3 regions of the Burkholderia sp. Bp9031 genome follow, and region 3 is predicted to be linked to each of the others. Evidence: riboswitches for the same ligand, from Rfam matches in the RefSeq annotation. Region 3 holds a riboswitch; each other region holds the start of a gene.
What was found. Region 3 has a riboswitch for cobalamin ahead of cobW (cobalamin biosynthesis protein CobW). Riboswitches for the same ligand answer to the same signal wherever they lie in the genome.

Region 1: another riboswitch for cobalamin. It lies ahead of DIE15_RS01040 (TonB-dependent receptor domain-containing protein); the one in region 3 lies ahead of cobW (cobalamin biosynthesis protein CobW).
Region 2: another riboswitch for cobalamin. It lies ahead of DIE15_RS33130 (CbtB-domain containing protein); the one in region 3 lies ahead of cobW (cobalamin biosynthesis protein CobW).

What each region holds. Positions count from the first base shown of each region.
Region 1 is NZ_QTPW01000001.1:227,586-235,168, forward strand. Features, by position in the region: gene DIE15_RS01010 (SDR family NAD(P)-dependent oxidoreductase) at 24-848, opposite strand; gene DIE15_RS01015 (SDR family NAD(P)-dependent oxidoreductase) at 850-1,725, opposite strand; gene DIE15_RS01020 (NADP-dependent oxidoreductase) at 1,769-2,761, opposite strand; gene DIE15_RS01025 (Dabb family protein) at 2,818-3,450, opposite strand; gene DIE15_RS01030 (hypothetical protein) at 3,440-3,784, opposite strand; gene DIE15_RS01035 (AraC family transcriptional regulator) at 3,954-5,000, shown strand; cobalamin riboswitch at 5,111-5,304, shown strand; gene DIE15_RS01040 (TonB-dependent receptor domain-containing protein) at 5,515-7,443, shown strand; gene DIE15_RS01045 (LysE/ArgO family amino acid transporter) at 7,561-7,583, opposite strand, start outside.
Region 2 is NZ_QTPW01000042.1:1,186-8,768, forward strand. Features, by position in the region: gene DIE15_RS33110 (DHA2 family efflux MFS transporter permease subunit) at 1-806, shown strand, start outside; gene DIE15_RS33115 (2OG-Fe(II) oxygenase) at 1,040-1,783, opposite strand; gene DIE15_RS33120 (inorganic phosphate transporter) at 2,273-3,865, opposite strand; gene DIE15_RS33125 (histidine phosphatase family protein) at 3,987-4,574, opposite strand; cobalamin riboswitch at 4,626-4,760, shown strand; gene DIE15_RS33130 (CbtB-domain containing protein) at 4,794-5,003, shown strand; gene DIE15_RS33135 (CbtA family protein) at 5,017-5,739, shown strand; gene DIE15_RS33140 (LysR family transcriptional regulator) at 5,762-6,670, opposite strand; gene metE (5-methyltetrahydropteroyltriglutamate--homocysteine S-methyltransferase) at 6,799-7,583, shown strand, end outside.
Region 3 is NZ_QTPW01000005.1:171,498-179,080, forward strand. Features, by position in the region: gene cobN (cobaltochelatase subunit CobN) at 1-2,461, opposite strand, end outside; gene cobW (cobalamin biosynthesis protein CobW) at 2,468-3,556, opposite strand; cobalamin riboswitch at 3,884-4,148, opposite strand; cobalamin riboswitch at 4,277-4,514, shown strand; gene cobA (uroporphyrinogen-III C-methyltransferase) at 4,624-5,433, shown strand; gene DIE15_RS09135 (cobalamin biosynthesis protein) at 5,430-5,807, shown strand; gene cobO (cob(I)yrinic acid a,c-diamide adenosyltransferase) at 5,842-6,444, shown strand; gene DIE15_RS09145 (cobyrinate a,c-diamide synthase) at 6,448-7,583, shown strand, end outside.

The DNA of each region.
Region 1 (7,583 bases), on a different contig from region 3:
CACGGCCCGCCCGCATCGCGACCTCACAACGACGGCAGGGACGGATCGCGCGCGGCGAGGATGTCCGCGGTGCGCCGCTGCAGCGCGCCGTCGATCGTCTCCGGCTGCGGAATCAGCCAGTAGCGCCCGTCTCGAATGCCGTCGAACACCCGCGCGGCGAATGCGTCGGGCGTAATCCCGTGCGCGTTCAGCATCGCGCGCATCGTCTCGACGAAACCCTGCACCTCGGGCCGATCGTGCGTGGCGCCGAACGGGTCGTTGAAGATGCCCGTCTGCACCGGGCCCGGCGCGAGCAGCGACACGCCGACCGGCGCGCCGAGCATCTTCAGCTCGCCGTACAGCGATTCGGTCAGCGCAACCACCGCGAATTTCGTCGCCGAGTAAGGCGACATCAACGGGCTCGGCAGGAATCCGCCGACCGACGCGGTATTGACGATGCGCGCCGGCAGGTTGCGCTCGAGCATTCGCGGCACGAAGCTGCGGATCCCGTTCAGCACGCCGTGCACGTTGATCGCGAAACTGCGCTCGAACCGTTCCGGCGTGATTTCCCAACTGAAGCCGGTCGCCATCACGCCCGCGTTGTTGAACAGCAGGTCGACGCCGCCGAAGCGCTGCCATGCGGCGTCGGCCAGCGCATCGACGGCCTCCGGCCGGCTGACGTCGGTCGGCACGCACAGCACGTCGGTGTCGAGCGTCGCGGCGAACGCGTCGAGCTTCGCCGCGTCGAGGTCGGCCAGCACCACGCGCATGCCGAGCGCGGCGGCATGGCGCGCGAGCCCGCTGCCGATGCCGCTGGCCGCACCGGTAATCACCGCGGTGCCGCCGTCGAAGCGAATCGAATACGTCATGTCAGCGTCCTGTCGGGTCGATGCGGGGATGCGCGTACGCGGGAATCTCGGGCGGCGGCAACGGCGTGCGGCCGTCGAGCGAGCGCACCGCGAGCCCCTGCGATAGCGGAAAATGCAGGCTGTGCGTGACGAGTCCCGTGCGCTCGCGCGCCGGCAGGCTGCACAGCGCGAGCGCCGTTTCCGCGAGATACGCGACGTCCTCGGTCGGATAGCCTTCGGGGATATAACGGGCCGCGCCCGGCGTGCGGATCGCGGTGCTCGGCGCGACCAGGTTCACCGCGATCCCGTCGGCTTCGAGTTCGGCCGCGAGGCCTTGCGTAAAGCGCGACAGCGCGGCCTTGACCGCCGCATAGACGGTCGCGCCGCCCGCGCGCGAGAAATCGTCGAACGGCCGCGGCGGCGCGAGCGCGGTGACCGAGCCGACATTCACGATCCAGCCGGCGCCGCGCGCGCGCATCAGCGGGATCGCGGCCTGGCTCAGCGCGAACGGGATGCGCAGATAGTGCTCGATCGTCGTGTCGAACATCGCCATCGGCATCGCGTCGACGCACGCGTAGTCGGCCACACCCGCATTGTTCACGAGGATGTCGAGGCCGCCGGCGGCCTGGGCCGCGCGTCCGACGAGCGCATCGCGCTCGGCCGGGTTCGACAGGTCGGCGGCGAGCGCAATCGCGCGGCCGCCCGCCTGTTCGACCAGTGCGACCGTTTCGGCGAGCGTGCCGGCAGTCGTCGCCGATTGCGTGAGGCTGCGCGCCGTCACGACGACGGTCGCGCCTTCGGACGCGAGGCGCTGCGCGATCGCGCGGCCGATGCCGCGGCTCGCGCCGGTTACGAGCGCGCATTTGCCCGCGAGCGTCGCGGTTCGGGTGTCGGTCATGATGTCTCCGGTGAAGGTAATGTTGCGTGCGGACCGTGCGGCGTCAGCCCGCGATATCCGCAACATGCAGCACGAACTTGGTTTTCGCGTCGCCCGTTTGAACGAGATCGAGTGCGCGTGCAGCCTGTTCGAGCGGGAAACTGTCGAAGCGCGGCACGCGCAACGCGCGCCGGCCGAGCCGTTCGGCGATCGATGCGAGCGTGGCGCCGCTCGGCATCCGGCTATACGTCATCGCGGTGCGCAGGCCGCGCCGCGCGGCTTCGGCATCCGTCGTAGCCAGCCGCTGCGCATCGCCCGCCGCGAGCGTCATGATGTTCACGAGCGTGCCGCCCGGTGCCAGCAGGTCGAGTGCGTCGGGCAGCGTGTCGCCACCGACCGCATCGAGCACGAGATCGACGCCGCCGGGCGCCCACGCCCGCACGACCGCGGCGATGTCCTGCGCGCGATAGTCGATGCTCGCCGCCGCGCCAAGCGATTCGACGCTCGCGCGGTTGTGCGCCGAGCACGTCGCGGCGACGCGCGCGCCCGCCTGGGCGGCCAGCTGGATCGCGAACGTGCCGACCGCACCCGCGCCGCCGTGCACGAGCACGGTCTGCCCCGCACGCAGCCCGCCGTCGTCGAACAGGCCGGCCCACGCGGCCAGCGCAGGCGTCGGCGTGGCCGCCGCTTCCGCGAAGCCGACCGCATCGGGCAGGCGCACGACGGAGTCGTGACGCACCGCGACGTATTCCGCATACGCGCCCCAGCGTCCCGCGCCGACGTCGGTCTGCGCGAACACGCGCATCCCCGGCGCGAAACCTTCGACACCGTCGCCGACTGCCTCGACCACACCGGCCCCGTCGAAACCGATCACGAACGGAAACGTCATCTGCATGAACGCGCCGAGATAGCCTTCGCGGCATTTCCAGTCGGCGGGATTGACGCCCGCGTACGCGACGCGGATCAGCACGTCGCCGGGGCCCGGCTTCGGTGCGGGAACGTCGGCCAGTCGCAGTGCGTCGGAATGACCGACGCAGTCGATCAGCAAGGCTCGCATGGTGGTGTCTCCAGTGTTGTCGTTTGCATTGCGGCGGGTCGTATGCGCGCCGCGCGTCACGCCGCCGTGTCGGCCAGCAGGCTCGACGCGAGCGGACAGAACGCATGCGAGATCGCATCGACCGTCCAGTCGGGGCTTTCGGCGTCGAATCGGCGGTCGACCCAGCCCCAGTGATACGGATGCAGCAGGTATTCGCCGAGCAGGTCGCCGACGTGCGCGAACTCCTGTTGCCAGACGTGGGTCCACCCGCCGGGCGCCACGCTCCGGCTCAGCCGCCAGTTGCGGATGCCGGGCATGAACGCGGGCATGCGCAGCAGTTCGCGCTCGAGGTCGCGCACGCGCGCTTCGCCGGCCTCCGGCCGCACACGCAGCATCAGCGTGCGCCATACGCCGTCGCGCAACGCCGGCTCGCGCAGGCCGCCGCCGATCGCGCGGCACGCGGCGCCGTCGATCCGCACGACGCCCGGCACACGCGACAGCGCGGTGAAATCCGTCGCTTGAACGGTCGCCCGTTCGTCGCGCAATACGTCGAGCGTGTAGCCGCCCGCGCCCCAGCAGCCTTCGAGATTGCGCGCGAGCGCCACGCGGGTTGCGCCGGGCAGCGCATGCGCGGCGTCGCGCAATGCACGTTCGAATGCGCCGGCATCGTCGATCGCCGAAACGTATATCTGGGCCGTGTCATGCCGCATGGTCGACCTCCGTCAGCGCGGGCAGCGGCGCATCGGCGTCCGTCATCACATGGCGGCGACGCGTGTCGCACAGCGCGTCGACGGCCATCCAGAACGCGACCACGTCGCCGTCGGTCAGCGCGCGCATCCGGTAGTACGACGGCGCGTCGGCAACCTGCCACGTCAGCCACAGCGTGCTCGGCTGCCCCGGCACCGCGACGGGCGGTGACACCCAGCGGCCGGCCGCCACGAGCCCACGCGCCGCATGGCCCGGCAGATAGCGGTCGTGCAGCAGCGCCAGCACGTCGGAAATGCGCTCGGGCGCGAGGGTGATTTCGTCTACGATCTGAATCATTCGCGGGTCGTCTCGGGTGGTTCGTGGCGGGAAGCAAAACCGGCCGCCTACGCCGTTCCGGCGAGGCCGGAAGCAACCGGCGTGGATAGCATTCTTGCGTGGCGACGGTCGGCGAACCCCTACCAGCCCGCTCACCAACCCCTGTCGCAACGCTCAGATCGGGAGAGACATGAAACAGCGCGCAATGCCGGCACGCGGCCGCGTGCTGCCGGGACTCGGCGCGCGCCTGCTCGACGAACTGGCGCGCAGCGGTGCGCCGCAGGCGCAACCGCGCGCGACGCCGGACGCAACGACCGCAACGGCAGCGACGCCCGGCGGCTTCGTCGCGCTGTACCGCGACGCGATCGAGCGGCTCGAGGCGCAGGTCGCGCGCGGCGACGGCCATCCGCCGATGCGCAAGCAGGAAGTCGACCTGATGTGCCGCTGCCTGCTCAGTTGCGCGACGCTCGCCGACGCGATCCGCTGTGCGGCCGAGTTCTGCGAGATGCTGACGCCGCGTGCCGGCACGCTGTCGCTCACGGTGCGCGACGCTCGTGCGACGTTCCGGATGGATTCGCTGCGCCGCACGCGCAGCCGGGCCGCATGCCTCGTCGATCTGACCGGGCTGTTCTGCTATCTGCAGTTGTTCGGCTGGCTGATCGGGCAGCCGCTGCGGCCGGACGAAGTCTGGCTCGGCCATCCGCGCCGCGACGACGCGATGCCGCTGCTCGGGCTGTTCAACGCGCCGGTCGACATCGGTCGCAAGACCTATGGATTCGCGTTCGATGCGGCGCGGCTCGATGCCCGCGTGATCCGCCAGCCGGGTGAGCTTGCCGCCTTCCTCGTCGATTTTCCGTTTCGTCTGATCGATGCGACGCCGGCCGTCGTGTCATGGGCGCAGCAAGTACGCGGCTTTCTCGATGCGGCGCTCGCGCGCGAGCAGGCGCTGCCGGCGCTCGCCGAGCTGGCGACGTGGCTGGGCGTGAGCGAGGCGACGTTGCGGCGGCGGCTGGCCGCCGAAGGCAGCGGCTATCACGTGTTGCGCGAGCAGTGCCTCGCCGACGTCGCGCGGCGCTGCCTGCGCGAGTCGGACTGGCCGGTCGCGCGGATTGCAGCGCATCTCGGATTTGGTGGCGAGGAAGCGTTTCGGCGGGCGTTCGTGCGATGGACGGGCATCGCACCGAGCCGATTCCGGCGCGATTGCGGCGCCGCCGAGATCCCGTTTCATCAGACATGAAGCGCGGTTCGGGCGCCTTGAGCGAAAGGAAATAGAAAAAATTCGCCGAACAATGACGTTTTTTCGCATCCCCGCGCGCTTCGATAATTGACGCGCCCGAGCGCTCGCCATTACGCTTGCGCGCTGATGGTTCCCGGAGACGGGATCAAAAGGGAACGCAGGAGAGGCAGCGCCTCGAATCTGCGGCTGCCCCCGCAACTGTAAGCGGCGAATCCGCGCCACTCCACGCCACTGGGAAACCGGGAAGGCCGGCGCGAATGACGACCCGCGAGCCAGGAGACCTGCCATCGACCCGAGGTCCAAGCAGCCGCACCGGGCGGGGTGTCCCGGCGCGCCAGGCACCGCCTTTGGCGGTCGCCCCGTTGCATGGACGGCCCGACCTCAGGATCCTTCGGATGTCCCATCTTTCCGCCTCCGCTTCCACGCCGGAAGCGTCGCGCCGCTGCGCCGCCGGCATGCGCGGCGTCTTCCCGCGCGTACGCCGTACCTGCAACACGATCACGCTCGCCGCATCATGAATCTTCGCCACCTTCTCGCCACGTCCGCCGCCACCGCGCTGCTCTCCCCGATCGCCCACGCCGCTGGCGACACGGCACCCGCGCAGCCGTCCCAGCCTGCAAATGGCGCCGACCTCCCGACGATCACCGTGACCGACACGCGGCACCTGCCCGAGTCGTTCGACCAGCGCTATGCGACGACGCAGGTGCTCACGCGCGCCGACCTCGACCGGCTGTCGCCGAGCGATCCGAGCATCACGCAGGCGCTCGCGACACTGCCGGGCGTGACCGTCTCGACGACCGGCGGCCCCGGCGCGTCGGCATCGGTCAGCATCCGCGGCTCGTCGGCCAGCCAGGTCGCGGTGTTCATCGACGGCATCCGGATCGGCTCGCCGACCACCGGCATCGCGCCGTGGGCCGACCTGCCGACCGAAGCATTCGAGCGCGTCGAGGTGATTTCGGGGCCGGCCGCCGCGTCGTTCGGTGCGAACGCAATGGGCGGCGTCGTGCAGCTGTTCACGCGCCGCGCCGCCGGCCAACCCAACCAGACGACCGTGTCGTTCGGCGGCGGCTCGAACAAGACCTTCGACACGCAGTTGCGCACGTCGGGCACCGTGCCCTCCACCGGGCCGCTCGCCGCACTCGGCGGACTCACCTACTCGCTCGGGCTGCACGACTACAACACGGCCGGCATCGACGCAACGCGGCCCGTGTTGCCATACCACGAGGACGGCCGCAATCCGTATCACGCGCAGGACCTCGATGCACGCCTCGGCTACGCACGCGACAACTGGTCGATCTCGACGTTCGCGCTGTATCACCGCTCCGACCTGTCCTATGACAACGCCGGCTTTGCGAACCGACAGCTCGATCATCAGCTGACGACCGGCATCGCGTTCCATCTCGACATCACGCCCGACACGCAGTTCGACCAGTCGTTCGGTTATGCGAACGACCGCCAGTTCCTGTATGCGAGCGACCCGTCCATTTCGACCGACCAGATCAACTCGCAGCGCATCAGCTCGTCGACGTCGCTGACGCATCAGGAACACGGCTTCCGCCTGTTCGGCCTGCCGCTGTCGGGCGAGACGAAAGTCGCGTACGACTTCACGCGCGAGCAGGCGTTCCTGCCCGTCGACATGCCGGAAGGCGTGCCGACGCGCAATGACTCCGCGTTCTCGCTGCATCAATCGGCGACGCTCGGCAGCGTGACGATGTTCGTCGCGGGCCGTCACGAGATCATCGCGGGGAAAGCCGTGAACACCGGCAACGCTGCGCTGTCGTGGGCGATCACGCCGGTGTACACGGCGCGCGTGTCGTACGGCAATGCGTTTCGCCTGCCGGCGTTCAACGACCTGTACTACCCCGGTTACGGCAATCCGAACCTGAATCCGGAGCGCAGCGATTCGGTCGAGGCCGCGCTCGACGCGAACACCGCGTACGGCACGTTCAGCGCCGCGATCTACGACACGCGCATCAACAACCTGATCGCGTACAACCCCGCGACGTTCTCGCCGATGAACATCGGCCGCTCGCATATCCGCGGCATCGACCTGTCGTACAAGGGCACGATCGGCCGCTCGACGCCGGCGAGCATCGCCGTCGGCATCCTGAATCCGCAGGACGAAACCAACGACAGCTGGCTCAACCGCCGGCCGCGCCAGACGGTCAGCGTGAATATCGACCACACCTGGGACGAACTGCACCTGCACGCGCTGAGCACGGGGGCAACGGCGAGCTACGGCGGCACGACATTCGACGACCCGGCCAACACGACGTATCTGCCGTCGTACCTGACCGTCAACCTGCGCGCGTCGTACAAGATCAATGCGCACCTGACGGTGTCGGCGACGCTGTCGAACCTGTTCGACCGCCAGTACATGACCGCGTACGGTTACAACACGCTCGGCCGCACCGCGTTCGGCAAGGTCAGTTATACGTTCTGACCGGGGCGGTCGGTGCAGCGGCGCCCGCGGTCGCGGGTGCCGCTGCGGACACGATTTCGGGTGCCGGATGCCGTCGTCGTGCGCGAGCGGGCGCGTTCGATCGCGCTGCGGTGCGCATCAGGACCATACGACGCCTCGCA
Region 2 (7,583 bases), on a different contig from region 3:
TGGCGGGTGGTGCGTTGACCTGTCTGTTGCTGGGTACTGAAACGGCTGGTCAGCAGGACGCGCAGTTCACGCGTGCGGCCGTGCTGGTCGGCGCTAGCGTGTTGTTCGGTATTGCCGCGTGGTTGCATGCGCGGCGTTGCGAGCATCCGCTGCTCGATTTCACGACGCTGAAGGTGTCGACCTTCTCGGTAACGGTGCTCACCGGGTCGGTCACGCGGATTGCGGTCAATGCGGTGCCCTATCTGCTGCCGCTGCTGTTCCAGATCGGTTTCGGGCTGTCGCCGTTCCAGTCCGGTTTGCTGTTGCTCGCGAGCGCGCTCGGCAATCTGGGCATGAAGGCAGGCACGTCGTGGATCCTCGACCGTTTTGGGTTCCGTCGCGTTGCGCTCGTCGACGTGACGATCGTCGGCTTCTTCACGATCGCATGCGGCTGGCTGACCGCATCGACGCCGCTTGCAATCACGCTGCTGGTCGTATTCGTCTACGGGCTGACGCGCTCGATGCAGTTCACGACGCTGGCGACGCTCGCCTATGCCGATATTCCGTCGCACCAGACCAGCGCCGCGAGCACGCTGTGGAGCGCCGCGCAGCAGATGACGATCGGGATGGGGATCGCATTCGGCGCGCTGGCACTGCGGCTCTCCGCGCTGGTGCGCGGCGATGCGGCCGGAATTCACTACGTGCTCGACGATTTTCGCTGGGCGTTCGTTGCCGCGGGAGTGCTCGCGCTGCTGACATTGCCGGGCTATGCGCGACTTGCGTCCGATGCGGGCGACCGATTGCGAGCGAGTGCGGCGCGAGGGTAGGTCGAACCGGCGACCATGTGTGAATGGCGACAGGTGCGCACTGTCCCGCGCAGTTGCTCACCGATGGTTCGATTCGTCGCGGGAGCGATGCTCCTTCGTGCAATGAGATCTCCGCGCGTGCATTTCATGAGCTGGCGCGCCGTGGTGCTGACGATACCCGGTCGTCATGCTGTACACGCACGAATCCGTGCGCGAGACAGCGACCGACGATGCCGCGCTCGCGTTGACCACCGCTACTGCGCATCGTGAAAGATGATGCCGACCGTATGGCGGTGCCCGGTCCGGATCCGGCTCACGCCGTGACGCAGGTTGACGCGATAGACGCCGCGCGTTCCCTGCACGGGCCGGCCATGCACGGCGAAGATCACCGCGTCGCCTTGCGTCAGCGGCACCACTTCCGCACGCGATTGCATGCGCGGCCGCTGTTCCGTCAGCACGAACTCCCCACCCGTGAAATCGCGGCCCGGCGCCGATAGCAAGATCGCGACCTGCAGCGGAAAGACGTGTTCGCCATACAGATCCTGATGGAGGCAGTTGTAGTCGTCCGGACCGTACTGCAGGATCAGCGGCGTCGGTCGCGTCTGTCCCGCCGCGTGACAGCGCTCGAGGAATGCAGCGTGATCGGCCGGGTAGCGGGCGTCGATCCCGAGTGCGCGGTTCCAGCGATTGGCGATCGGTGCGAGATGCGGGTAGAGCGCTGTTCGCAATGTGTCGATAACTGCCGGCAGTGGATACGCGAAGTACCGGTATTCACCGCGGCCGAAACCATGCCGCGCCATGATGACGCGCGACCGGTAAAGCGCATCTCGCGGATAGAGCGATGCCAGCGCAATGCATTCGTCAGCGGATAGGAGACCCGGTACGTGAGCGCATCCATGGCGATCGAGTGCGGTACCGGCGGCGGTCCAGTCGAGTGCGCTCACGCGCTGCACGAGGTCGACAGATTCGACGGCGGGCTGCAGATCGGCGATGTTCACGGGGTGTGCCTCTTTAGTCGGCGATGGGGTGTCGTGCGGATATGTCGTGAGCGCCGAAATCCTCTCCGCATCACGCGCGCCCGGATGCCCGGGCGACCGCAGACGGATGACGGACGACGCAATTCGGGAAATGCTGCTGCGAGCACGACCAGGTCATGATGAAAATCGATGAACCCAGTCTAATGCCGTGGGTGCGACGGCGCGCTCCAGATCTTGCGCTTCAATTCGGAAGAGCGAGGGGGCGCAAGTCCCGGCGCGAGCGGTTGGGCATAACGCGGATTCATTGAGATGCTGTTCCGCCTCGGTCCGGGATGGGCTCGGCGTAGTGTGCGCGAGATGGAAAGCGAGAGGGCCTGCGAGGAGAAAAACCGAAGCGCCGAAGCGCCGAAGCGCCGAAGAGACGAAGCGCCGAAGAGACGAAGAGACGAAGAGACGAAGAGACGAAGAGCGGCGAGCGACCGATCCCCCGGCCGCTCGCCGCTCGCCCGCTCAGGCGATCGACCGGAACAGCCAGTAGAGTCCGGCCGCCAGCGCGATCGACGCCGGCAGCGTCAGTACCCACGCGAGCACGAGGCTGCGCACCGTGCTCCACTGCAGCCCGGACCCGTTCGCCGCCATCGTGCCCGCGACGCCCGACGACAGCACGTGCGTCGTCGATACGGGCAGCCCGTATGCATCGGCCGCGCCGATCGTCAGCATTGCGACGAGTTCGGCCGACGCGCCCTGTCCGTACGTCAGATGCTGCTTGCCGATTTTCTCGCCGACGGTTACGACAATCCGTTTCCAGCCGACCATCGTGCCGAGACCCAGCGCGATCGCAACGGCCACCTTCACCCAGGTCGGAATGAACTTGGTCGCGTGATCGAGCTGCTTGTGGTAGTTGTCGATCGCGAGCTTGTCGTCGGCGGCGAAGGCGGGCTGACCCGACTTCTCGATCAGGCGAATCGCTTCGGATACCAGATACATCGTGTTGCGCACGTTGTCGACGTCACGCTGCGGCACGGCCGCCATCGAGCCCGACGAACCGACCGCGGTCGCGAGCGACGTGGACAGTTGCTGCACGGCCGGCAGCACGGCGGGCGTCATCTCGCGACGCTGCACGAAGTGCTCGACATCGGCACGCGGATTCGCGGACGGCGCGACGCCGTTCGAGTATTTCGCGAAGGTCGCGGCCGCCTGGTTCGCGACGGCGACGAACGTCTGCGATTCGGCCGGCGTGACCGCCTTGTTCAGTGCATACGCAGTCGGCACCGTGCCGATCAGGATCAGCATGATGAGGCCCATCCCCTTCTGCCCGTCGTTCGACCCGTGCGCAAACGACACGCCCGTGCACGTGAGGATCAGCAGGCAGCGGATCCAGAACGGCGGCGGCTGATCCTTCGGCGGCTCCTTGTACAGTTCCGGAATCCGCACGACGGCCTTCAGCAGGAGCAGCAGCAGCGACGCGCACAGGAAGCCGACGATCGGCGAGAACAGCAGCGACTTGCCGACGCCGAGCGCCTGGCCCCAGTCGACGCCGCTCGTGCCCGACGGCCCGTGCATCAGCTGGTTCATCAGCCCGACGCCGATGATCGACCCGATCAGCGTATGCGAGCTCGACGACGGCAACCCGAAATACCAGGTCGCCAGGTTCCAGACGATCGCGGCGATCAGCAGCGCGAACACCATCGCGAAACCCGAACCGCTGCCGACCTGCAGGATCAGCTCGACCGGTAGCAACTGCAGGATGCCGAATGCGACGGCGCCGCTCGAAACCATCACGCCGAGGAAGTTCCACATGCCTGACCAGATCACCGCGACGTTCGGCGTCAGCGAGTGGGTGTAGATCACGGTCGCGACCGCGTTCGCCGTGTCGTGGAAGCCATTGACGAATTCGAAGCCGAGCGCGATCACCAGCGCGGCACCGAGCATCAGGTACGGGAACAACGATCCTTCGCGGATGGGCGACAGATCGGCAATCAGATGGGTGGCGATATAGACTGCACCGATCGCAAGCACCAGCAGGAAGACGGCATAGCCGACCTGCCGGGTACGTTCGGTGGAGCCGGAATTGTGCGCGGCGGACGAAGTGGGCTGATTCATGACGGCATCTCGTAAGGGAACCGCAGCCAATCCTAGCTTTCGCTATCCGTCAGTTTGATGACAGTCGGGAGGACGAACCGTTACCTTTCAGATATGTAAGAAAGTGGCGCCGTCAATCTCCTTACGCATCGGTATCGCGCCGAACGTCGTCCGTGGCCACTGTCCAGCCATCTCGCGATGCGGTGAATACCGAGCACGACAGCGGCGCGACTTCGATGCGGATCGCAGCCTTTGCACCTATCCGACGCACGTGCGCGATGGCAGCCCGAACGATCGCCGCATGCGTGATCGCGACGATATCGCGATCGCGCGGCAGCGCGTTCAACCATGCGTCGACGCGGCGTGCGACGTTCTCGAACGATTCGCCGCCGTGCGGCGACGCGGACGGATCGTCGATCCAGGCGCCGAGCTCGTCGGGGATATCGCGCGCGAGGTCGTGCAGCCGCTTGCCGCGCCAGTTGGCGTAGTCGACATCGCGCAGCGCATCGTCGATGCCGGCGCGCAGCCCGAGCGCATCGGCGGTTTGCTGCGCACAGCGTGCGGGGCTGCACAGCACGATCGCGTCGCGGCTGCCGGCGAACCGCTCGCGTAGCGCGGCAGCATCGGCGAGCCCGCGGGCATCGAGCGCATCGTCAGCGGGAAACGCGCCGGCGCGCATCGCACGGGTCGACGCATGCGCGATCAGGCACAGCGAGGCAGGCTGGGTCATGTCGATGTCCGGAAGGTTTTGCATGGCCGCGCCCGTCGTGCACGGGCCTTCAACGCGCGAACGTTCGCGCGTACAATTCGCACGATACGAAAGGCGGAAGCCGGTGCAAGCCCGGCGCGGTCGCGCCACTGTAACCGGGGATCCTCGATCCCGGAAGCCAGACCTGCCTGCGTATTCCATCCAACATTTGTCGGGGCGCGATTCCCCTGAGGTGCATCCATGAGCGAAGCAGTGCTGAAGCCGGTCGTCGTGCCGGCGCCCATTCCCGTCCGCGAACTGTTGCCGTGGGCCATCTTCGTCGGCCTGATCCTGCTGCTCGCGCTGTATTTCGTCGGCGCGGAACAGGGCGCGACGTCGCTCGTACCGGGCATGTACGTGCACGAGTTCGTCCACGACGGTCGCCATCTGCTCGGCTTTCCCTGCCACTGACGCGGAGTACACGATGGTCGGAAAGCTGCTCATGCGCGGGATGCTCGCAGGCATCGCCGCGGGCCTCCTCACGTTCGGTTTCGCCAGAATCGTCGGCGAACCGCAGGTCGATCAGGCAATCTCCTTCGAAGAAAAGACCGACGCCGCCAAGGGCGAAGCGCCGGAGCCCGAACTGGTCAGCCGTCACACGCAGGCCGGCGTTGGCCTGCTGACCGGCGTCGTGACCTACGGCGCGGCATTCGGCGGACTGTTCTCGCTGGTCTTTGCGTATGCCTACGGACGAGGCAGCCGCCTCCCGGCACGGCCGCTCGCCGCATGGCTCGCGCTGGCGGCGTTCGTCGCGCTCGTGATCGTGCCGAACCTCAAGTACCCGGCCAATCCGCCGTCGGTCGGCGATCCCGACACGATCGGCTATCGCACGGGGCTGTTCTTCCTGATGATCGCGATCTCGGTCGCGACGATGGTGTTCTCGGTCAGCGTGCGCCGCCATCTGCTGGCGAAACTCGGGCAGTGGAACGCGTCGATCGTCGCCGGGCTCGTGTTTGTCGCGATCATCGCGGCCGTGCAGATCGGGCTGCCGTCGGTCAGCGAGTTGCCGGCCGATTTCCCGGCGGTGTTGCTGTGGAAGTTCCGCGTCGCCGCGATCGGCATGCAGGCGCTCATGTGGACGACGATCGGCCTGCTGTTCGGTGCATGGGTCGAACGCGGTGAACGCACCGGCATGCGCGCCGCCTGACGCACGTTGCACCGGGGCGCGCCTAGCGCAGCATGCGCGGCGCGCTCCACGTCGATTCGCGCGCCAGCGCGACGAATGCGGCCAGATAGTCGATCGATGCATCCGCTTCGCGGATACCGAGAAAGATCTGCTTCGCGATGCCCTTCTTCCCCAGCCTGACCGGCACGACCGGCATCCGGTCCGCATATTCGTCGGCAAGCCATCTCGGCAGCGCGGCCACGCCGCGCCCGCTCGCGACCATCTGCAGCATGATGTCAGTCGTCTCGATCGACTTGTGGCGCCGCGGCACGATGCCGGCCGGCGTCAGGAACTGGTTGTAGATGTCGAGCCGGTCGGTCTCGACCGGGTAGGTGATCAGGACTTCGTCGGTCAGCTGCTCGGGCGTCACGTAGTCGGCGTTGGCGAACCGGTGCGCGTCCGCGACGACCAGCACCTGCTCGTAATCGAACACGGGATCGAAGCGCAGCCCCGGCTTGTTCAGCGGGTCGGGCGTCACGAGCACGTCGATGTCATGGCCGAACAGCGCGCCGATGCCGCCGAACTGGAAGCGCTGCTTCACGTCCACGTCGACGTCCGGCCAGCGCGACAGGTACGGCGACACGACCTTCAGCAGCCACTGGTAGCACGGATGGCACTCCATCCCGATGCGCAGCGTGCCGCGCTCGCCCTTTGCATACTGCTTCATCCGCTCCTCGGCGAGCTCGAACTGCGGCAGCAGCCGGTTCGCGAGCTTCAGCAGATATTGCCCGCCTTGCGTGAGCCGCAGCCCGCGTCCTTCCCGATCCCAGATCGGCGTGCCGAGCTGCTGCTCGATCTTCCGGACGGTATGGCTGAGCGCCGATTGCGTGAGATGCAGCGCATTGGCGGCTGCGGTCAGCGAGCCCTGGCGCTCGACTTCACGGATCACGACGAGATGGAATCGTTCCAGCATGGATATCGCTCAACCCAGAGACGCATGAACAAACTTAATGGATAAATGAAATAATGCCATTTTATTTCATGGGATGAAATCCCTATGATGACTGCCGGATCTTCAATTTTTCTCTGGACGGCAGCTTCATGGTGACGACACACAACCTCGGTTTCCCGCGCATCGGCGCGAAGCGCGAACTCAAGTTCGCTCTCGAACGCTACTGGAAGGGCGAATCGCCGCGCGACGAGCTGAGGGCACTCGGCGCCTCGCTCCGCCAGCGCCACTGGAACGACCAGCGCGAACTCGATCTCGCGCCGATCGGCGATTTCGCGTTCTACGACCAGGTGCTCGACATGAGCTTCACGCTCGGCAACCTGCCGAAGCGCGTGCAGGACTTCCACGGCGATCCGCTCGACAACTATTTCCGCGTCGCGCGCGGCCGTTCGGCGCAGTCGGCGGAAGAACATGCGGCATGCTGCGGCGGTGTCGCGGCCGGCGAAATGACGAAGTGGTTCGACACGAACTATCACTACATCGTGCCGGAACTCCATGCGGACACGAACTTTTCGCTCGATCCGTCGCGACTGCTGCAGCAATTGGCCGAGGCGAAGGCGCAAGGCATCAACGCGAAGCCGGTGATCCTCGGCCCCGTCACGTATCTGTGGCTCGGCAAGGCGAAGGACGATTCTGATCGCCTCGCGCTGCTGCCGAAGCTGCTGCCGGTGTACGGCGCGCTGCTCGACACGCTGACCGCGCAGGGTGTCGAATGGATGCAGATCGACGAGCCGATCCTCGTGACCGAACTCGACGCCGAATGGCGCCAGGCATTTCGCACCGCGTATGCGGCGCTCGAAACGCGCCGCATCAAGCTGCTGCTCGCGACGTACTTCGGCCAGTTGCAGGACAACCTGACGCTCGCTGCCTCGCTGCC
Region 3 (7,583 bases):
CGCGTTCGATCACCGCGAGCGTGTGCGGCCAGTCGCCGGGTGGCGTGGTGTCGATGCCGGGATCGACGCCGGCGTGCGCGCACAGCCCGTCCAGCCACTGCTGCGCGAGCCGCTCGAGCCGCTCGCGCGTATCGCCCGCATGGCGCCACGGCGATTCGTCGAGCGACTGCAGAACGGCGGGCCGCGGGCCCGTCCACGGCGCGGCCCAGTCGGCTGCGAGCGGATCGAACGCGTCGCCGAGCGCGAGGTCGCGCGCGAGCGCGGCAATCAGTCCCGCGCGTTCGCCCTTGCCGTCGCCGACCGGAAAGCGTGCGAGCGCGAGCAGCGTATCGCGCCGCTGACGGTCGGCCGGCGACGCGCCGAACACGTGCAGCCCGTCGCGAATCTGCGCTTCCTTCAGTTCGCACAGCCACGCATCGACGCGCGTCAGCAGCGCATCCTCGGCGCCCGCGTCGCGCGGCGGCGACACGCTCAGCTCGTCATGCAGCCGGTGTTCGGCGATCGTCGCGAGGATCGTCTTGCGCAGCAGCTTCGCGCGCCGCGCATCGACCATCAGTGCTTCGTAGTACTCGTCGACCTGCCGTTCGAGATCCTGCAGCGGGCCGTAGTTCTCCGCGCGCGTGAGCGGCGGCATCAAGTGATCGACGATCACCGCCTGCGCGCGTCGCTTCGCCTGGCTGCCCTCGCCCGGATCGTTGACGATGAACGGATACAGGTGCGGCAGCGGTCCGAGGGTCAGGTCGGGCCAGCACGCGTCGGACAGTGCGACGCTCTTGCCCGGCAGCCATTCGAGGTTGCCGTGCTTGCCGAGGTGGATGACCGCGTCGATGGCGAACGCATCGCGCAGCCAGAAATAGAACGCGAGGTACGCGTGCGGCGGCACGAGGTCCGCGTCGTGGTAGCTCGCATAGTCGTTCTCGCCGCGCGAACGCGACGGCTGGATGCCGACGAACACGTTGCCCGCGCGCCAGCCGGCGATTGTGAAGCGGCCCTGGCGCAGCGTCGGGTCGGCTTCGGGCGGGCCCCAGCGTTCGTTCAGCGCGTCGCGCACGCCAGCCGGCAGCCGCGCGAAATGCGCGATGTAGTCGGCCAGCGCGAAACTCTGGAACGCGGGGCGCAACGCGCGCACGGCCGGGTCGTTGGTCACGCCTTCGGTGAGTCGCGCGATCAGCGCGTCGCCGTCGGTCGGCAGGTCGGCCACGGCATAGCCCGCGTCGCGCAGCGTCGACAGCACGCGCAGCGCGGACGCCGGCGTATCGAGCCCGACGCCGTTGCCGATCCGCCCTTCGCTTTGCGGATAGTTCGCGAGGATCAGCGCGATGCGCTTGTCGGCATTGTCGAGCGTGCGCAGCCGGCACCAGCCGCGCGCGAGCGCCGCGACGAACGCGATTCGTTCGGCGTCCGGCTGGTAGCGCACGACGTCGACTTCAGTGTGCGGGCAACGATACGCGAGCCCCTTGAAGCTCACCGCGCGCGTGACGATGCGCCCGTCGACCTCGGGCAGCGCGATGTGCATCGCGATGTCGCGCGCGTGCAGCCCCTGATTGTCGGCCACCCATGCGTCGCGGTTGCCGCCGGACAGGATCACCTGCAGCACGGGCGCGTCGCCGGCGAGCACGTTGGGCTCGGCGCTGTCGATCGCGCCGGCCGCGAAGGCCGTGGTGTTCAGCACGAGCGCGACGCCGTGCGTGTCGCAGAGCTGCGTGATGACCTCGCGGCTCACCGCGTCCTTCAGCGACGTGACCGCGATCGGCAGCGGATTGAGCCCTTCGCGCACGAGCGCATCGGCCAGCGCGTCGAACACGGCCGTGTTCGCGGCCTGCCAGTGCGCGCGATAGAACAGGATCGCGACGACGGGCGCACCGGGCGTCCAGCGCGCTTGCCAGTCGTCGACGCTCGCCGGGTCGCGCGCCGGGTGATACAGCGCGGCGGCCGGCAGCGGGCGCGGCTGCTCGGGTTCGTCGCCGAAGCCGAGCGTATGGAACGCGATGCTGCGCAGCAACGCTTCGGCATTGTGCATCCCGCCTTCGCGCAGGTAGCGCCACCACAGCCGGCACAGGTCGGGCGCGACCGTGCTCTTCGCGACGAGGTTCGGGTCTTCCTGCAGGTCGCCCGAGAACATCGCGAGCTGCTGCTTGCGTTTCGACGCGAGCGACACGGCCTGTTCGATCCCGTACGGCCAGTATGCTTCGCCGCCGAGGTGATCGATCACGACCGTCTTCGCGTGACGCAGCACGTCGTCGACATAGAAATCGACCGACGCCGGCTGCCGCAGGAACGTGACGTTCGCAAGCCGCACGCTCGGAAAGCCGGCCGGCAGCTTCGGCACGACGCTGGCCAGCAGCGACAGCGTCGTGTCGGCCGAGCTCAGGATCACGATGTCGGCCGGCTGCTGGTCGATCCGGACGACACCCTGCGTATCGTCGACGAAGCCGCCCGGCGTGGTGCGCAGCAGATGCATCGCGCGTTACGCCTGTTGCATTTGCGCCGCGCACGCGGCGTCGAACGCGCGCTGCAGCGCGGCCGCGTCGAGATCCTCGCCGATCAGCACGAAGCGGCTCGTGCGCGGCTCGCCGTCCTGCCAGCGACGGTCGAAATAGCTGTCGAAGCGGCGGCCGACGCCCTGGATCACGAGCCGCATCGGCGCATCGGGCAGCGCCGCGAAGCCTTTCGCGCGATAGATCGTATGTGCCTCGACGACACGCTGCAGCGCGGCGATCGTCGCTTCGCGCGAACCGGCATCGCCCGACACGACGACCGAATCGAAATCGTCGTGATGGTGGTCGTGATCGCCGTCGTCGGCCGAGCCGTGATGGTCGTGCCGCAGATGGATCGTTTCCTCCGATGCCGACTCGAGCCCGAGCAGCATCGCGAGATCCAGTTCGCCGCGCGTCGCGCGCACGATCTTCACCTGCGGCGGGATTTCCTCGCGGATCGCGGCTTCGACTTCGGCGAACTGCGCGTCGGCGACGAGGTCGGCCTTGTTCACGATCACGAGATCGGCGGACGACAGCTGATCGGCGAACAATTCGTGCAGCGGCGATTCGTGATCGAGGTTCGGATCGGCGCGGCGCTGCGCGTCGACGGCCTGCGGGTTCTCGGCGAACTGGCCGCTCGCGGCGGCCGGCCCGTCGACGACGGTCACGACCGCGTCGACCGTGAAGCTGTTGCGGATCGTCGGCCAGTTGAAGGCCTGCACGAGCGGCTTCGGCAGCGCGAGGCCCGACGTCTCGATCAGCACGTGATCGATGTCGGCGCGGCGCTCGACGAGCGCTTCCATCACCGGATAGAACTCCTCCTGCACGGTGCAGCACAGGCAGCCGTTCGCGAGCTCGTACAGCTGGCCCGACGCTTCGCCCTGCGCGCCCTCCGCATCCTCGCAGCCGATCCCGCAGCCCTTGAGGATTTCGCCGTCGATGCCGAGCTCGCCGAATTCGTTGACGATCACCGCGATGCGGCGGCCTTCGGCGTGCTGCAGGATGTGGCGCATCAGCGTGGTCTTGCCGCTGCCGAGAAAGCCCGTGACGATCGTGACGGGAAGCTTGCGTAGGGTCATGGTAGGTCCTGTGGCGAAAATGGAATCAGGCCGGGATCGTCGCGTCGATGGCGGCGCGGCATGTCATTTGGCGAATCGCGGGGATGGCGCGGTGCAGTCCGCACGGACGGCTGCAGAACGGACGGAACGACGAATCGGACATGACGCTTCCTTGCGAACGGTCGACATCGTGAATGCCAACACGGCCGCCGTCGGCCCTGCCCGCGCCGCCTGCCGTTCGTCGCGCCGGCCCGGCGCGCGTGCGGCGGGCGGATCGGCGGGGAAAGCGGGAAACGCGCGGGCGTCGGGCGTGCTGCGGCCGTGGACGATGCGCCGCCTCCCCGCGGCGCTGAACCCCAACGTTTCGGCCGGTATCCGGGCTGACGAACACGCCGCTTCGCCTTCCCGGATGCGCGGCATCCAGTGGCGGTCGTCCGCATGCGGCGGGCATGCGGCGAAGCGGCGCTGCGTGGCGCTTGCGCGCGACGCGTTCGCTTACCGTTGCGGGGGCAGCACAGGTTGGCTCGACTGCGGCGCAGGCAGGCTCCCTGTTTCCCGTTTAACTGCGCACGCCGGAGAGGCGCGTGCGAGCACCGAAACGCGTGCGAGTGTAGGCGGCGGTGCGCGGAGCGTCAAGGCGCAACGGGCCGCCGCGGGAGGCTTCGGCATGACCGCGGCACCGCGCCCGCGGCCGCATCCCGGCACCCGCGCGGCGGGTTCGCGCGGGCCGGGCGCTGTGCTATCGTATGCGCCGCGTTCGGTGCTCGCATGCGCATTCCGCGCACGCAGTTAAACGGGAAACAGGAGGCGGAAGTCCGCCCGGCCTGTGCTGTCCCCGCAACGGTACGCCGCCCGCGCGCCGCGGTTCCCCCCCGCACGCGCCCAGGCCGCCCGCGATGCCACTGCCCTTCAGCGGGTGGGAAGGCTGCGGCCTGGCAAGCGGCCAGCCCGGATACCGGCCGACGCAAGGGGCGAGCCCGAGGCTCGCCGAACGCCCGATCCGCGGGGAACGGATGGGGTGCGCTTTCCGCCCGCGCTCGCGCGGGCTTCGCTCGATCCGTCATGCACTGCCTGTCCGCCGGCCGCCGATGTGCCGCTCGCTGTCCCCTTTCCACCGCTACGACACGGTGCGCGCCGTGCCGCGTCCGATGAGCCGCGCATGGCTCGTCGGCGCCGGCCCCGGCGACGCCGATCTGCTGACGCTCAAGGCCGTGCGCGCGATCGCCGCGGCCGACGTGCTGCTCGTCGACGATCTCGTGAACCCCGACGTATTGCGCCACGCGCGCGCCGACGCACGCATCGAGCACGTCGGCAAGCGCGGCGGCCATGCATCGACGCCGCAGGAGACGATCGTCGCCGCGATGCTCGCGCACCTGCGCGCGGGCCGCAGCGTCGCGCGCCTCAAGGGCGGCGATCCGTTCGTGTTCGGCCGCGGCGGCGAGGAACTGCTCGCGCTCGGCGCGGCCGGTTTTCCGGTCGAGGTCGTCAACGGCATCACGGCCGGCATCGCCGCGCCGGCCGCGCTCGGCATTCCGGTCACGCATCGCGGCGACGCGCAGGGCGTGATCTTCGTCACGGGCCACGGTGCGGGTGCCGACGAACCCGACTGGCGCGCGCTGGCCGCGACGCGGATGACGATCGTGATCTACATGGGCATTCGCCGGCTCGACGCGATCGTGACCGCGCTGCGTGACGGCGGCCTGGCCGGCGACATGCCGTGCGCGGCGATCGAAAACGCGACGCGTGACGGGCAGCGGCACGTGCTCGCGACGCTCGACACGATCGTCGAACGCGTGGGCCTGACCGGCATCGGTTCGCCCGCGATCGTCGTGATCGGCCGTGTCGCGGCGCTCGCCGACGATCCGGCGGTGCGCGCGGCGCTCGGCGGCCGCGCATGATGCGCGTCGCGCTCGGCGTCGGTTTCCGCGCGGGCGTGACGGCCGCCCAACTCGATGCCGCGATCCGCGCGGCGCTGGCGCGTTACCCGGACGTCGAGCCGGCCGTCGTCGCGACGCTCGCCGACAAGGCGCGTGCGCGGCCGCTGCGCACGCTGTGCGCACGGCGCGGCTGGCCGCTCGTCGCGTTCGACGCGGCGCAACTCGCGCATTGCTCCGAACCGCTATTGAGCGGCCCGTCGGCCGCCGCGCTCGCGCGCTTCGGCGTCGCGGGCGTGGCCGAGCCGTGCGCGCGGCTCGCGGCGCCCAATGGCCGGCTGCTCGGCCCCAAATCCATCCGGGACGGCGTGACGGTTGCGCTCGCCGGCCCGCTCTGAACCCTTTGTTTCGCTTTCGACAGGACGATTCCCGATGAAGACCGATGCCGAATCCCATCAGCGGATGACTGAACGCCGCCGCGCCGGCCATGAAAAGAAGCAGGCTGCCGCCACCCAGGAAAAGGGCCTGCTGATCGTCAACACCGGCAACGGCAAGGGCAAGAGCACGGCTGCGTTCGGCATGGCCGTGCGCGTGCTCGGCCACGGCATGCGGCTCGGCGTCGTGCAGTTCATCAAGGGCGCGCTGCATACGTCCGAGCGCGACTTCCTCGGTGCGGTCGCGCAATGCGACTTCGTGACGATGGGGGACGGCTATACGTGGAATACGCAGAACCGCGACGCGGACATCGCGACCGCGCGCAAGGGCTGGGACGAGGCGCGCCGGATGATCGAAAGCGGCGAGTACCGGATGGTGATCCTCGACGAGCTGAACACCGTGCTGAAGTACGAATACCTGCCGCTCGACGAAGTGCTCGCGACGCTCGTCGCGCGACCGGATTCGGTGCACGTCGTCGTCACCGGGCGGCATGCGCCCGATGCGCTGATCGATGCGGCCGATCTCGTCACCGAAATGCGGCTCGTCAAGCATCCGTACAAGGAGCAAGGCGTGAAGGCGCAGCGCGGCGTGGAGTTCTGACCGATGCCGGCCTGCCCCGCGCTGTTCGTCAGCGCGCCCGCGTCCGGCCAGGGCAAGACGTCGGTTACGGCCGGCCTCGCGCGGCTGCACCGCCGGCTCGGCCGGCGCGTACGCGTGTTCAAGACCGGGCCGGACTTTCTCGATCCGATGCTGCTCGAACGCGCGAGCGGCGCGCCGGTGCACGCGCTCGACCTCGGGATGGTCGGTGAAGCCGGCTGCCGGGCGCTGCTCGCCGATGCCGCGCGCGAAGCGGACCTGATCCTGATCGAAGGCGTGATGGGGTTGTTCGACGGCACGCCAAGCAGCGCCGATCTCGCGGCGGCATTCGGCGTGCCGGTCGTCGCGGTGATTTCGGCGAAGGCGATGGCGCAGACGTTCGCGGCGATCGCGTTCGGGCTCGCGCGGTTCCGGCCGGAGGTGCCGTTTCACGGCGTGCTCGCGAACCGCGTCGGCTCGCCGCGTCACGCGGAACTGTTGCGGCAGGCGCTGCCGGACGACTTGCGCTGGCTCGGGCACGTCCCGGCCGATGCGGGCATCGCGCTGCCGGAACGGCATCTCGGCCTGCACCAGCCGGCCGACATCGACGATCTCGATGCGCGGCTCGATCGTGCGGCCGACGTGCTCGCGCAGACGGCGCTCGCCGAATTGCCGCCCGCCGTCTCGTTCGCGGAACCTGACGTCGGCGCTCCGCTGCCGCGTGCGCTGGCCGGCAAGCGGATCGCGATCGCGCGCGATACGGCGTTCTCGTTCATCTATCCGGCCAATCTCGCGCTGCTCGATGCGCTCGGCGCGCAGCTGCGGTTCTTTTCGCCGCTTGCCGACGAGCCCGTGCCCGACGATTGCGACGCGCTGTTCCTGCCGGGCGGTTATCCGGAACTGCATGCGACGACGCTCGCGGCGAATGCCGTGACCGCGCGGACGATTCGCGCACACGCGGCGGCCGGCCGGCCGATCGTCGCGGAATGCGGGGGGATGGTGTATTTGTGCGAGTCGCTGACCGACGTGGAAGGCGCGACGACACCGATGCTCGGGCTGCTGTCAGGCCATGCGACGATGCAGCGCCGGTTCGCGGCGCTCGGGATGCAGCAGCTCGACACGCGCACCGGGCCGATACGCGGACACACGTTTCATTATTCGCG